One region of the Lysobacter soyae genome, then DNA from elsewhere that is predicted to be linked to it. Evidence: riboswitches for the same ligand, from Rfam matches in the RefSeq annotation. Region 1 holds a riboswitch; the other holds the start of a gene.
The links. A riboswitch is a leader RNA that binds a small molecule or an ion and turns the genes downstream of it on or off. The one in region 1 is predicted to bind cobalamin.

Region 1 (7,975 bases):
TCAACCACTCTTCGCGCTCTGCCAATACTGTTCACTGTAATTACATTAGTCTTTGCTGGGCTTGGCTATGCCGTGCAGCGAAGGGCTCGTGCAGCCAAGGATGGTCAATGAGCGCCGAAAGTGGTGAACCGGTTGGCCGCTAAGACTTCGTTCAATCCGAAGCCGCATCGTGTCACGGCTCATTGTGATAGCGTGTAGGACAACGCCGTGCCACTACGGAGCGCGGCTTAACTCAGGCATTAGACCTACTAGAGAATTCCCGCATCGTGATGTCGTTTTAACAACAGGAGACATGCCATGGTCAAAGTAGCCTTGTTCGTTCGCCTTGAAGCGAAACCCGGAAAAGAGAAAGAGGTTGAGAGCTTCCTTTTGAGTGGCCTTCCCCTCGTCAATGAGGAGCCTGCCACCATTGCGTGGTTTGGCATTCGCCTTGGACCAAGCACTTTCGGAATCTTTGATGCTTTCCCGGATGAAGCGGGTCGGCAAGCCCATCTCTCCGGCAAGGTCGCAGCCGCGTTGATGGAAAAGGCAGGTGAGTTGTTCTCCGAGCCCCCGTCCATCGAAAACGTTGATGTACTTGCGGCAAAGCTACCTGGTTAACAAGCCTAACAATTCGTTCAAGCCGAACCCGCTTCGCGGGTCGGCTTACTTCAGCAACTGTTTGGGCGTAAAGACGTGAGATCCGACGTGCCGCCCATGCTGAATTAAGCTGCTCTGGACACCAAAGCGTATCGGGCGCGCATGGAACGAGAAGAGACCGTTTCCAACCTGACTGTAGACACAGACGCTGACATCGCTTCAGTGGCGCGTGATTACACGTTTCTAGCCAACGGCAAGAAAACGAATTGGGGCGTCGCACCGCCACCAAGAAAATCTCGGAAGCAGGCGACAAGCGCTTCCTATCCGATCTTGGCCGAACTACTGCGCTATGTACACCAATTTGTTATCGTACTCGCACGCAGGAGGCTCGACCTTCAACACACTCAAGTCGACGCGAATCATGCGTTGGGGCTCAGGATCACACTTTATGTCAAGTCTGTATGGACTCACTTACGTCAGCGAGTCGACTCGTGACCTGCTTCCCGACGAGCTCGACGCTATTTTGCTCGACGCACGTCTTTTTAATGCCTCGGTGGGGGTCACAGGCGCACTTCTTTACAGCGATGGCCGATTCTTTCAATTGCTAGAAGGCCCTGAAGAGTCTGTCAAGAAGGCATTCGCTAGGATTCTTCAGGCAAAATCGCATTCCAACCTAAAACAAATTAGCTCCTTTGCGGTGCATGAGAGATCGTTCGAATCTTGGCACATGGGCTTTGTTCGTCCCCCAGCCACTGCTATTCAAAGCTTGTCTCAAGCGGCTTGGGAAGGCGCTATCCCTTACACACGCTCTGGGGTTGAGAAATCAGAGGGGCTCGGACTACTTCTTTATTACTGGAGCAAATGGGCTGCTGAGCCTATTCCCTCTGCGCGCTAACCCTTCATTCAAGTTTGCGGCGCGCTCAGTTAATTTTGCGCTGCTCGCGCAAGCGGTTATCCAGGGACAGACCAAGAGGTGTCTGCGGCGTATTCAATAACGTTGCTGCGTCGCAGGAACTAGGCAATCCATTCACAGTTTCACGAGAGGCACCACACGATGATCGAAATCTTCGGACACCCTTTCGCTGCCTTTGCATGGAAGCCGCTGATCGCCGCTTATGAGCGAGGCGTACCTTTCACTTTCAAGATGGTCGATCCAGATCATCGTGACAATCAAGCGCGAATGATCGAGCTCTCACCCACGGGCCAATTTCCGGCTTTGGTGAATGGCGACGTCGAGATCACGCAGTCCAACGCCGTCATCGAATACCTGGATCAATTCGGCACCGCGCCGCCGCTGATTCCCGCGAACGCAAACGATGCGTTGCGCGCGCGCATGCTGACTGAAGTCTTCGACGACTACATTGCACATCCGATGCAACGCGTTGTGGCGGAATCTCTCCGCCCGAGTGATCAGCAAGACCCGCGTCGTGCGGAAGAAGCGCGGCAAGAACTGGAGAGGACCTATCGCTGGCTGTCAAAACGCGTCGGCGGATATTTCGCCACAGGCGATGCGATGACCATTGCGGATTGCGCGGCTGCGCCCGCCCTGTTCTATGCGGACTGGGTGCATCCCATTCCAGAGGGCGCGCTCAAGGCCTATCGCGCGCGTTTGCTTGCACATCCATCGGTGGCACGCGTTGTCGATGAGGCGCGCCCTTATCGGCCATTCTTCCCACTCGGCGCGCCCGACCGCGACTAAGCCGCGTCAGGCGCCCGTGTCTGCCACGCGCGCGCGCAATTGCGGTGTCAGATACACCCATAACATGGCGGCCGGAATCAGCGCCATCACGGTAATGACAAAGTACATGCCGTAGCCCGTGCTCATGACGATGCCGCCGGCAAAGAAGCCCAGCACCTTGCCCGGCAAGTTCACCAACGAACTCAGCAGCGCGTATTGGGTGGCGGTGTGTTCTTTGTTCACCAGCGCGGACAGGAACGCGACGGTCGGCGGACCCAGCATGCCCAAGGTCAGGTTTTCAGCCGAGATCACCAGCGTGAGCACCATCAGATCACCCTTGTGCACGATCAGAAACAGGTAGAGCAGATTGCATGCGCCGCAAATGATCGTCATCGCACCGAGCGATTTCCATGCGCCCCAACGCGCCACCATGGCGCCGCCGAAGAACACGCCGAGGATGCCGACCCACACCCCCCACAACTTGGTGATGGAACCGATCTCGGTTTTGCTGAAGCCCATCTCACGATAGAACGGGCTCATGATGCCGCCGATCGTGGCCTGTTCGGGAATCTTGAACAGCAGGATGAAGGCCAAGATCGTTAACGCGAGTGCCCAGCCATAGCGGCGGAAGAAATCGGCAAACGGGTCGACGATGGCCAGTCGCATCGCCTCGCCCCAGGCTTTCGGCAGTGCGCGATGGGCTTCGGGTTCCTTTGCCAACACGGTGGCGATGATCGGCGCCACCATCAATGCCGCCATCACGTAGTACACGATCGGCCAGGAAATATGGTCCGCCATGATCAGCGCGAACGCGCCCGCCATGATCAGGCCGATGCGATAGCCCAACGAATAGGTGGCAACCAACGCGCCCTGTTCTTCCACCGGCGCGATTTCGATGCGATAGGCGTCGACGGCAATATCCTGGGTAGCGCCAAAGAAGGCCACGGCCAAGGTCGCCCAGATGAAAGCGCCCAAGTGCGACGGGGTAATGAGCCCCATGAAAATCAAGCCCACGACCACGCCGAACTGCGCACACAGCAACCAGCCACGGCGGCGCCCGAGTTTCGAGAAGGCCGGCAATCCGGTGTGATCCAGCAGCGGCGCCCAAAGGAACTTGAAGGCATACAGCATGCCGGCACTGGCAATCATGGTGATTTCTTTCAAGACGATGTTGTTGTCTTTCAGCCACATCGCCAACGTACCTGCTACCAGCAAGAACGGCAGCCCGGAAGAAAATCCGAAGAAGAACATCGTCCAGGCTTTGGGGCCGGTGAACGATTTCCACACCGAGGTCTTGCGCTTCTTTTCCGGTGCGGTTTGATTCATGCGTTGTCGTTCCAGTCGAGTTCTACGAGATAAGGGGCGTGGTCCGAGAAATACGGCTCACGAAAATGCTGTGCGCTTTTCACGTGCTGTGCGAGCTTGGGTGTGAGCAATTGGTAATCGATGCGCCAGCCCACGTCTTTGCCACGCGAGCCGCCGCGTTGGCTCCACCAGCTGTATTCGATGTCGTCCGGGCGCGCGACGCGAAAACTGTCATGCCAACCGTCGGTGGGCTGCGTACTGCCATCGCCGTATGCATCGGCGATCAATCCGTTCAACCAAGCGCGCTCATGCGGCAGGCAACCGGTGTTTTTTTGATTGCTCTTCCAATTTTTGATATCGCGCTCGGAACGCACGATGTTCCAATCACCGCACAAAACGTACTCGCGTCCACTCGTGCGCCAGGCCTCGAGCTTGGGCGCGAGCCACTGCATGACGTCTTCCTTCAGCCCTTGGCGCAATTCACCGGAGGTGCCGGACGGGATGTAAAACGACACAACGCTCAAGTTGCCGAATTGCGCTTCGATATACCGCCCTTCTTCATCGAAATCCGGCCGATCGAGGCTGGTGAGAATTCGGTCCGGCGCGCGCCGTGAATAAATGGCGACGCCGCTATAACCCTTCTTCACCGTCGAATCGCGGAAATGGACGTGATAGCCCTCGGGATTGAACAATTCGCCGGTCAGTTGATGCGCCTGTGCTTTGGTTTCCTGCACCGCCATGACATCGATGTCCTGTGTCCGGAACCAGTCGAAAAAGCCTTTGCTGGCTGCGGACCGCAGACCGTTGGCGTTGAAACTCAAGATGCGCATGGAGCGTCCAAGGAACTATCGAATTCGATGATAGCAAGCAAATTCCGTATCATTGATGCGTCTAATGAACGGTGGACACAACGCATGAATCCGGCACTTCCGGCAACCCGACGTCGCTTTCTCGAACTGGCGATGCGCATGGACGCATTGCGATTCGGCGCGTTCACTTTGAAATCGGGTCGCAGCAGTCCCTACTTCTTCAACGCCGGGCAATTCAACACGGGCGCCTCGTTGCTGGCGCTGGCTGAATGTTATGCGGATGCGTTGGCCGAAAACGGTGTGGCATTCGACATGCTGTTCGGGCCTGCTTACAAGGGGATTCCTCTGTCCACGTCGCTCGCGTGCGAACTTGCAAGGCGCGGCCGCGATTTGGACGTGGCGTTCAACCGGAAAGAGGCGAAGACGCACGGCGAAGGCGGCACCTTGATGGGCGCATCCGTCGCGGGCAAACGCGTCTTGATCGTCGATGACGTCATTACCGCGGGCACGGCGATCCGTGAGGCCATCAGCCATATCGAGACGGCGGGCGGCACGGTCGCAGGGGTGGTTATTGCCTTGGACCGCCAGGAGATTCTCGATCCCGCGCAGCCGATTTCAGCCGTCGATTCGGTACGCAACAGCACCGGTGTGCCTGTGGTCGCCGTGGCGACCCTCGCCGACTTGCTCGCCTTTGCGGCTGACGATGCCACCCTTCAACTACACCACGACGCATTGCTGGCGTATCGTTCAAGCTATGGCAGCAATTGATCGGGGGATCCAGTCATGAAATTTCAAAACGCTATAGCAATATCCGTTCTGTGTTTAAGCGCGACCGCCGCGGTGGGTGCACAAGAGCGCAAGGTGACCTGTTGGCAAGAGGGCGGCCGCCAGGTGTGCGGCGATGCCATGCCGGCAAGTGCGGCAAACAGCGCACGAAAGGTCTATAACGCCCAAGGCGTCATGACTGATTCGCAAGGCCGTGTGTTGTCGCCGGCCGAACGTGCGGCAGCGGATGCAGCCAACGCCGCCCGCACCCGCAGCGATGAAGAGAAGGCTCGCGAGGCCCGCGAGCAGATGGCTTTGGCCGAGTCCTACCCGAGCGAGCAGGATTTGAATCGCGCTTATCAATTGCGGCTGGATATTTCCAAAGGCAGCGTGATGGCCGCAACAGCGTCGCTCTCGACCCAGCGCAAAGCCTTGATCGCGGTTTTGCAGCAAGCGGCCGAGGCCGAAATGAGCGGCAAGCCGGTGAGCAAGGCGCAAGCGGATGCGGTGACCAGCCAACGCAATGTCTTGATCAGCACGATGAATAGTCTCAACCAGATGCGCGCCGAGAAAGACAAGATCGACACCGATTACCAAGCCGCTGTCGTGCGTTACCGCAAGGCCAAACTGGTGCCGTTGGACGGCCCGGTGATTCCCTTGTCGAAATAAAGAAAACCGCCACATCTTGTGTTGCCTAATTCCTACACCCCCTGTATCTTGGGGGTGTCGGTTCCGTGGCCACCCCACGGATGAAAAGGGAAGCCGGTTTGAATCCGGCGCTGCCCCGCAGCGGTACTTGGAAACGAAATCGCAGATTGCACTGGTGTTGTGACGCCGGGAAGCAGCGAAAGTAGGTCGTCCTGATACGGACGGTGTCCATAAGCCCGAAGACCTGCCGACAGCCGCGCGAAGCACAACGCGTGGTGCCGGCCGCAAGGTCTCCGGGGGGAGATGGCTGGTGCAGCAGAACGCGCCGCCGGCGTCTTGGGTTCTGCGACACCATCCGTCCATCCTGAATCTTGCTTGCCGTCTGTTGTCTGCGAGGGCCGACAACGCGTGCATCAATCAGGAGTGGATTGCATGACACAGACCAACGAAAACGCCGTACTTGAACCGGTTTCACCACCCGATCCCGCTTTCGATCTGACGCCGCCCCCGACGGCCTCAGGCATGCGGGTGCGCAAGCGTAACGGCCACGCCGAACTGGTCGATCTCAACAAGATTGTGCGCGCCATCGCGCGTGCGGCGGATGGCTTGCATGCAGTTGAACCCATGCGCGTGGCGACGCGCACCATTTCCGGTTTGTATGACGGCGCGACGACGCGCGAGTTGGACGAACTCTCGATCCGCACCGCGGCCCTGCTGACGGGTGAAGAGCCGGAGTACGGCAAGCTTGCTGCGCGCCTGCTCGCCGAGGTGATCGAGAAGGAAGTCACCGGCCAAGAGATTCACGCGTTTTCGCAATCGGTGATGCGCGGGCACGAAACCGGTCTGATCAACGATCGTTTGCTGGAGTTCGTGCAAACCAATGCGCGCAAATTGAATGCGGCGATTGATCCGGCCTGCAATTTGCATTTCGAGTATTTCGGTTTGCGTACGCTGTACGACCGTTACTTGCTGCGTCATCCGCATTTGCGGTTGGTGATTGAGACACCGCAACAATTCTTCATGCGCATTGCGTGCGCATTGAGCGAAGACGCCGGCGAAGCCATTGCGCTGTACAACACGATGGCGAACCTGGAATACATTCCGAGCTCACCCACGCTCTTCAACAGCGGTACCTGCCACGAGCAATTGTCGAGCTGTTTCTTGCTCGATTCGCCGGAAGATACCTTGGAGGCGATCTACGCGAAATACGGCGACATCGCCCAGCTCTCCAAATTCAGCGGCGGCATCGGCGTCTCGTTCTCGCGTGTTCGCGCCAGCGGTTCCTTGATCCGGTCCACCAACGGCCATTCCAACGGCGTGGTGCCGTTCTTGAAAACCCTCGATGCCTCGGTTGCCGCAGTGAATCAAGGCGGCAAGCGCAAAGGTGCGGCCTGCGTGTATCTGGAACCTTGGCATGCCGATATCGAATCTTTCTTGGAGTTGCGCGACAACACCGGTGATGAAGCACGTCGTACGCACAACCTGAATCTGGCGAACTGGATTCCGGACCTCTTCATGCGGCGCGTCGAAGAAGATGCCATTTGGTCGTTGTTTGACCCGCGCGTGACCCCCGAGTTGGTGGACTTGTTCGGTCAGGACTTCGAGCACGCGTACACGCAGGCGGAAGCGCAAAACAAGTTCGCAAAACAAATGCCGGCGCGTGAGCTCTACGCGCGCATGATGCGGACCCTGGCGCAAACCGGCAATGGCTGGATGACCTTCAAAGATCATTGCAACCGCAAGAGCAATCAGACGGCCAAGCCCGGCAACGTGATTCATCTGTCCAACTTGTGCACGGAGATTCTCGAGGTCACCTCTTCCGATGAAACCGCGGTCTGCAATTTGGGCTCGATCAATCTGTCCCGCCATTTCGACGCCCATGGCGATTTCGATTTCGACAAGCTCGGCGAAACGGTGCAACAAGCTGTGCGGCAACTGGATCGCGTCATCGATTTGAATTTCTACCCGATCGAATCCGCACGTCGCGGCAACTTGCGCTGGCGGCCGGTCGGGCTCGGCATGATGGGTTTGCAGGATGTGTTCTTCAAGCTGCGCCTGCCCTTTGATTCGGACGCGGCGCGCGCCCTTTCCCTACGTATCGCCGAAACCATTTATTTCCATGCGTTGGATACTTCCTGCGAGTTGGCCATCGAACGCGGTGCGCATCCGAATTTCAACGAGACGCGCGCCG
Region 2 (7,975 bases), 620 kb from region 1:
TGTTTGGGCCCATGGCGATGTCAGCGACAGCGCATCGCTCATGCATCTGCATACGGGCTTCGGCTTGGTGATCGCGATGTTGTTTCGCGACATCCGCGTGGTGGTGAGCTATTTCGTCCTTTTGTTTGCCGGTTGGCTGTTTCGGGCCTACACATCCGGCTATGCGTTCAATGAGGTCTGGCCCGGTCTGGTGGACCTGGCGGTCATGATCGTCTGGTCACGCTTCTGCGCCCACTTGATGGGCTGGCCGCGCCCGCCGGACAGACGACGAATCGAGCGCACCGACTTGCCGCGACTGGCATTTATTGCCTTGATCCTTTTCCCTTTGGGCGTGGTGGTATCAGGTCTGGTGCGTGCCTTGGTGACACCGGCGGATGAATTGTTCGCAGGCGGTGCACAGGTGGTGTTTGCGCGTTACTTCGGCGTGTTGATCATCACCGTGCCGTTGCTCGGCTTCATCACGGAGTTCGATCGTGAGAAGCCTTACCGCCTGCACGTCCAGCGCGCGCCACACAAACGCGTGTTGTGGCTGCTGTTGATGCTGGCATTCTTGTTGCTGACTTATTTCGTGATCAGCAACATGGATCGCAAACCGGCGCATGTCGGCTCGTTGCTGATCACTGACTTCCGTTACGCCGTCGCCGGTGTGCTGGCGTGGGTGGTGTTGTTCCTGCGTCCGAGATTGGCCTTCGCACTGATGGCCATTGCCATGCTGCTCATTTGCAAGCTGGCCTCCATGGGTATTCCCAATCCGGTGGATACCGTTGCCGTGGCCAATCTCGCCTCCATCGCGTTCGAGGCGCTCATCCTGCAGATCGGCTTGCTTTTTGTTTTTGTGTTCAACCGGGACGTGGTGCTGCAGTCGCGGAAATTATCAGAACAGGCGCATGTGGACCCGGTGTCGCGATTGCCGAATTTGGTGGCATTTCGCGACATCGCCAAAGCGATGCAAAAAAGCGGGCGGCCCCTGGAATTGGGCTATATGTTCATCGATAGCAGCGAAGAATGGACGGCCGGATTCGGGATGGATCTGCAGGCGCGCGTGCAACGCGAAATCGCCCAGCAATTGTCCAATTTCTGCGACCCCTTCGTGGCGGGTACCGGCCAGTTCGTGTTGATGCCGCGTGCCGACGGTTTGACCGAGCGTTCATGGCTGCGGGTTATTCGTCGGGTTGAATCCCTGACGGTCGATATTGATGGGCAGCTGGTGCGTCTTTCGCCTTACCTCGGCGTGGCCGCCGTCAAAGACGACACCGAGTTGGCGTTGAACAGTGCGTTGCTTGTCGCCTCGCAATTGGCATTCGATGCGCGGCGACGTTACGAGGTGCGACCGCTGTACGACAGCCAAGGTGATCGCCTCGCCGGCGAAGCGCGCACCCGGTTGCATTCTGTGGGCGAGGCGCTGGCCAACATTCGTTCGCGGCGGATTGAACTGTGGTTCCAGGAGATCGTGCCGTCGGGTGTCCGCGCCCATGATGGCCGCCGATACGGTGAAATTCTTTGCCGCTTGCGCAGCGCAGACGGCGAGCTGATGCAACCCTCGTCCTTCATCGAACCGCTGGAAGCAGCGGGTCGCGGCGCCGAATTGGATTTGAGCGTCTGGCGCACCTTGGTGTCCGTACTCGGCGAGCATCACGACGTCGCGTCCCGGTTGCGGCTGTCAGTGAACTTGGGCGGTGCGAGTTTGGCTTCGGCCTCGTTCCTGCGCGATTTCGAGCGCGTGTTGGATGCCTTGCCGGTGTCGGCGGATTCCATTTGTTTGGAAATCACGGAAACCGCGGCCATTTCCGGACATGATGAAGCGCGGGCCGTGCTCGAGCGCGTGCGTGCGCGCGGCTGCCGGATCGCCATTGATGACTTCGGCAGCGGTGTCCAGAATTTCAGCCGGCTGCGTGATTTGCCGGTGGATGTGCTGAAACTGGACGGCAGTTACGTGCGCAATGTGGTGGCCAATCCGAAGGACCAAGCTTTGGTGCGCGCGGCCGTGCAACTGGCGCAGGCCTTCAACGCCGAAACCGTGGCCGAATACGTCGAAAGCGAAGAAGCGGCGCAATGCTTGCGGGAAATCGGTGTCGATTGGTTCCAAGGCCACTTGTTCGCCGAAGCGCGGCCCTTGTCCGAGGTGATTGAGGAGTTGCGGCGCTATCGTTGAGCGCCGCTTACTCCGAAGCGACGTAAGGTCGATCCCGGATCCACATCGTCGCAATCCACTTTTCTCCGGCGCGCACCGGCGCACCGCCATGGAATGACATGCCGTCGCAGCGGCCGTCTTTGTCGGTGTAGGCGAAGTAGGACGCGTGCCCGGTTTGCGGTGAGATCGACAAATCCCCGTAAGGGAAAATGGTTTCGCCGCCGGCGTCGACATCGTTTAGGTAGATCACGAGCGACGCGACCCGTTGACCATGTTTCAAGTGGCGACGTTCGCCCAACGAACCGAGCGCGAAGTAGTCATAGTGCGGGGCATATTCCGCGCCGACACCGTAACGCATCACTTGCAGGCCTTCGCCGTGGTCGGACGGAATGCCGGTGAGCTGCGAAATGCGTTCATCGAGCTTTGCGATCAAAGGCGACTCACCGCGCGAATGCATGACCAGTTCACTGGTGCGCCGGTCATCCACCAAATCACTGCCATCGATCGGGCTGACCACCATCGCCCGTGAAATCCGGTAGCGCGAGTACTCGATGAGTTCTTTGCATTCCTCGGCGGTCATGACATTGGCGAGACCGATGACATACGGGCGTTCGCTGCGGCAAACCACTTTGATGTCGCCGTGGTCGCTTGGAATGGCGTTTTGGGTCTCGGCAAGTTTGATGCGCGCGCTCGGCTCGAAGCCCTCGATCCACGTCGCTGTTTGGTTGGCGGCCTCGGCTTGCAGATCATCATCGAGCAGCGATTCGAGATCGTCGGGCGGGCAATCGAAAGCGATCACGCAGGCGCGTTCGGCATCTTCTTCGACGTATTGGTGCTCGATAAGGAGTGCGCGCACTTCCTCGCGGCTGAAGCCCTCGTTACGGCGATCGAACAGCCATTGGGCAAGCGCTTTATTGATTGGATTGGCCATGCGCGCCATTTTAGCGGAGCCGCGTGTGGCAATTGCGCTAAACTGTGCCCCGCCTCAGGTGACCGCGCATGCGGTTGAAACGGGAATCCGGTACGCGCAAGCCATTCCGGAGCTGCCCCCGCAACGGTAGGCGAGCAGGGTTTTCCCCGCAGACGGACACGGCCACTGTGCGCAGGCATGGGAAGGCGTCCGAAATGCGCGATTCGATGCTCGCAAGCCCGGAGACCGGCCAGGGGATAACCGGACATGCGGTGGGCATGCAGGCGGTGGCCGTGCCTTTTCCGACGTCCCTTGCTTGCACCTCCATGTCTTCTTTCAACAAACATTGCGCCTGCTGCGCAATGCATGGAGTTGTCCTGATGAAGTTGTCTGTTTCCCGCCTGTCCGTTTTGAGTTTGGCCGTTGCCGCCGCTTGCGCCAGCACCCAGGTGCGTGCACAAACCGCAGAGACCGAAAAATTCGATGCGGTGACCGTGACCGGTACGCGTGTTGAATCGGAAAGCCCGGTCGCGTCCACCACACTGATCACCCGCGAAGAGATCGCCCGTTTGAACCCGGTGTCGCTGCAGGAACTCCTGCGCGGTCGTGCCGGCGTCAATATCTATAACCAAGGCGGTGCGGGCAAACTGTCCGGCCTTTCCATGCGCGGGATGGGCACCAGCCACTACGTCTTCATGATTGACGGCGTCAAAGTCGGCAATGTCACGTCGGGTCTGCCGATGATTCACGACATTCCGGTGTCGCAAATCGAGCGCATCGAGATCGTGCGCGGTCCGATGTCGAGCTTGTACGGCTCCGAAGCGATGTCGGGCGTCATCCAGATTTTCACCCGCCGCGCCGAAGACGGCTTTTCGCCAACGGTGAGTGTGGGCTTAGGCACCCAAGACTCGCAACGTTTGCATGCCGGTTTCTCCGGAAAACAAGGCAAAGCTTGGTATGCCTTGAACGGCTCCTATTCGCATACCGGCGGCTTCAATGCCTGTCATGGCGACCCGCTGACCTTCCAAGGTTGCGGCACGATCGAGCCCGACACCGACGGCTACAAGAACGGCGCCATCGCGCTGAGCGGCGGCTACGCGTTCAATGATGCTTGGCGCGCCGAAGCGAATTTGATGTCGGTGGATGCCGAGAACTTTTACGACGGTTGGTTCAACCACAGTCGTGTGCAACAGCAGACCGCCGGTGCGAAGGTACGCTTTTCGCCCAGCGAGAAGTTTGCATTGACCGCATCGGTCGGGCGCAATCGCGATCGTGCACGCAATTTCCACGACACCGTGTTCATGAACGACGTCAACACCCAGCGTGATCAGGCGGCTTTGCAGGCGGACATCGCCTTGGCAGGCACCTTGAGCATTGGCTACGACTGGTCGCGTGACAGCGTCGAGTCTTCGACCAAGTTCACGACCTTGTCGCGTTTTTCGCGTGCCGTTTTCGGTCAATGGATGGGTGACTTCGGCCGCAATCACGTCCAGCTCGGTTTGCGCCACGAAAACAACAGCCAGTACGGCAGCATCAACACCGGCAATGCCGGCTGGGGTTTTGACATCTCGGACGCGTTGCGCATTCGTGCCAACTACGGCACGGCGTTCCGCGCACCCAGCTTCAACGATCTGTACTACCCGGGTTCGAGCAATCCGGACTTGAAGCCGGAACGATCCAAGAGCATGGAGCTCGGTGTCGAAGGTCGTCATGGCTGGGGCCACTGGACGTTGAGTGCCTACGAAAACCGTCTGCGCGATTTGATCGTGTTTGATCCCACCAAGACTTCTGTGGCGAGCCCGTGGGGCCAGCCTGACAACGTGCAGATCGCCAAGATCCGCGGTGTCGAAGCCGAAGTGGGCACGCAGCTCGCCGGCTGGGATGTGAACGGTTCGCTGACCTGGTTGGATCCGCGCAACCGCACGCCGGGCGCGCAATACGGGAACTTGCTGAACCGTCGCTCGCGCCTGACCGGTCGCGTCGATGTCGACAAGACCTTTGGCCAGTTCCGCGTCGGCGCTTCGATCAACGGTGCCAATGCGCGCTATGACGATCCGAACAATCGCGTTCGCCTCGCCGGCTACGCCACCGGCGACCTGCGTTTGGCTTGGCTGCCGACCTCGGACATGACTGTGCAGTTCACCGCCACCAACGTGCTCGACAAGCGCTACGAAACCAGCGCTTGGTACAACCAGGCCGGCCGCGCCTGGATGTTGGACTTCACCTGGGCACCGAAGCAGTAAACCCAGTGACAAAAAAGGAGGGCAGGATGACTGCCCTCCGTTCTTTCCGCGATAAAATAGCGGGATGATCTCCTTCCGAAATTTTTCGCTGCGTCGCGGCGAGCGCCTCCTTTTGTCCGACGTGGACCTGGCCATGCATGCGGGCTATCGCGTCGGCGTCGTCGGGCGCAATGGCGCCGGCAAGTCTTCGCTGTTTGCGGCGTTGCTCGGTGAAGTGGAGCCGGATAAGGGAGATCTGGACGTACCCGGCAAGGCTCGGGTCGCCAGCGTGGCGCAGGAAACCCCGCATCTGCCCGACCCGGCGCTGGACTTTGTGTTGTCGGGTGATGCCGCCGTGCATGCCGCGGTCAAAGCCGAGCGAGATGCCATGCTCGCCGAAGATTGGGAGGCAGTGGCTGAAGCCCACCATTTGCTCGCAGAATTGAACGCCTATGACGGCGAGGCGAGGGCGGCGAAGTTGATGCACGGTCTGGGTTTCCCCCAGTCCACGCACGAGACACCCGTTTCAGATTTCTCCGGCGGTTGGCGTGTGCGCCTGAACGTCGCGCGCGCCCTGATGACGCCGAGCGATTTGCTGCTGCTGGACGAACCCACCAACCACTTGGACATCGATGCCGTGGTGTGGCTGGAAGATTGGTTGAAGCGTTATGACGGCACGCTGTTGGTGATCTCGCACGACCGCGAGTTTCTCGACAACGTCACCACGCACATCCTGCATTTGCATGACGGCAAAGCCAAACTCTATGCCGGAAATTACACCGCGTTTGAACGCCAACGCGCCGAACATTTGCGCCAGCAACAGATTGCCTTCGAAAAAGAACAGGCCGAACGCGCGCATTTGCAAAGCTTCATCGATCGCTTTAAAGCGCAGGCGAGCAAGGCAAGACAGGCGCAGAGCCGCATGAAGCGCTTGGCCAAACTCTCCGGCACGGAAGCAGTGCGCGCCGAACGCGGCGTCCATATCAATCTGCCCGAGCCCTTGAAGCTGCCGAATTCGCTGTTGCGCTTGCGCCATGTGGATTGCGGTTACGGCGAGGACGCGCGCATCCTTCGCGACGTCAATTTCGGCCTCGAGGCCGGCGATCGGATCGGTCTGCTCGGGATCAACGGGGCGGGTAAATCGACTTTGGTGAAAACCCTGGTGGGTGAGCTCGCGCCGATGAGCGGCGAGCGAACGGCGCATCCGGATTTGCGCATCGGCTACTTCGCACAGCACACCGTTGAATCATTGATCGAAGGGTTCTCGCCGATCGATCATTTGAAGGAAATCGCACCGAATGCGTCGGTGCAGGACTTCCGCAACTTTCTCGGCGGCTGGCAATTCCCGGGCGATCGCGCCTTCGAAGTGATCGACAACTTCTCCGGCGGTGAAAAGGCGCGCTTGGCCTTGGCATTGATTGCTTGGACCAAACCCAACCTGCTGCTGCTTGACGAGCCGACCAACCACTTGGATTTGGAAATGCGCGAGGCGTTGGCAGAAGCGCTCAGCATTTTTGAGGGGGCGATCGTGATGGTCTCGCATGATCGACACTTGATCGGCTTGGTGAGCGATACCTATTGGCGCGTGCACGACGGTGTGGTCGAACATTTCGATGGCGACCTCGATGACTATGCGGCCTGGCTGCGTAGCAAACCGACATCGGATTCCGGTGCGAAAACACCGGTAGCCGCGCCGGCTGCACCCGCGCCCGCGCCTGCACCCGCGCCGAAGAAATCAGGCAAACAGAATCCGTACAAGCTGAAAGAAGCCGAGCAACGCGTGGCGGAACTCGAAGATCAGCTCGTGCAGTTGGATGCGCAGCTCGCTCTGCCGGAAACCTACGCCAATGCCGGCGAGCTTGCGCGCTTGTCGGAAGCGCAAGCGCGTTTGCGCGAGCAATTGGAAACGGCCGAAGCCGTGCTGTTGTCGTTATACGATCAGGCTTAGTGCTTCAGGAAATAGTCGACGGTCGTCACCACACGGATCTTCTTGACGTGGGGACTGCCGGCATCGCGATTTTCAATCGAGACCACACCTTGATTCGCCGAACGGATGCCGCTCACAGATGAGCCGGAATCCTTCGCGAATTGCTCGGCGGATTTGCGTGCGTTGGCCGTCGCCTCGGCGATGAGCTTCGGCTTCACCGAATTCAATTGCGTGAAGTCAAACTGCGGGCCTGAGGGTGCCGCATCCTGCCCGCCGTTGCCGCCGAGCACCACGCCCTGCGCCAAGAGGTCGCCGGTGCGTCGCAAGGCTTCCATGGCCTTCTGCACCTTGCTTGTGCGCAAAGTCACCGTGGTCGAATAGCGATACTGCTCCGGCGAACGATTGTCGCCGTAGGCATACGCCCAGCGATCTTCCAAAGACGCCGGCGCAACCGAGATTTCGTCATCGCCGAAACCCGCCTGTTTGAAGAAATTGCGGATGGTTTGCGTGCGCGTTTCAAGTTCGCGCTGCAAAACGCCGAGATCGTTGCCGGAGACGGTATGGGCCAGCGGCCACACGACCAAGTCGGCATCGACGATTTTCTCTGCAGAGCCTTTGACGGTCACAAAGCGATCGCCGCTGCGGAAGTCCTTCAGGCCGTGGCCCACCAAAAATCCGCCGCCGATCATGCCAAGGGCCAAGACCAACGCGGAAATCAGGCCGGTATTTTTCACGTGGACGTCGTTCATGGGCATCAAAGTTCCGGAACACGGCTACCAACATAA

Region 2: linked by a shared signal. The riboswitch ahead of H8L67_RS08630 (TonB-dependent receptor domain-containing protein) and the one ahead of H8L67_RS01280 (ribonucleoside-diphosphate reductase subunit alpha) in region 1 are both predicted to bind cobalamin.

What each region holds. Positions count from the first base shown of each region.
Region 1 covers NZ_CP080544.1:265,225-273,199, reverse strand. Annotated here, with positions in the region: gene H8L67_RS01320 (hypothetical protein) at 1-111, shown strand, start outside; gene H8L67_RS01315 (putative quinol monooxygenase) at 298-600, shown strand; gene H8L67_RS01310 (BLUF domain-containing protein) at 1,028-1,474, shown strand; gene H8L67_RS01305 (glutathione S-transferase family protein) at 1,634-2,278, shown strand; gene H8L67_RS01300 (AmpG family muropeptide MFS transporter) at 2,285-3,583, opposite strand; gene H8L67_RS01295 (exodeoxyribonuclease III) at 3,580-4,392, opposite strand; gene pyrE (orotate phosphoribosyltransferase) at 4,477-5,139, shown strand; gene H8L67_RS01285 (hypothetical protein) at 5,155-5,805, shown strand; cobalamin riboswitch at 5,847-6,050, shown strand; gene H8L67_RS01280 (ribonucleoside-diphosphate reductase subunit alpha) at 6,217-7,975, shown strand, end outside.
Region 2 covers NZ_CP080544.1:1,775,496-1,783,470, reverse strand. Annotated here, with positions in the region: gene H8L67_RS08640 (EAL domain-containing protein) at 1-2,152, shown strand, start outside; gene H8L67_RS08635 (2OG-Fe(II) oxygenase) at 2,160-3,062, opposite strand; cobalamin riboswitch at 3,102-3,310, shown strand; gene H8L67_RS08630 (TonB-dependent receptor domain-containing protein) at 3,422-5,284, shown strand; gene H8L67_RS08625 (ABC-F family ATP-binding cassette domain-containing protein) at 5,349-7,211, shown strand; gene H8L67_RS08620 (SIMPL domain-containing protein) at 7,208-7,939, opposite strand.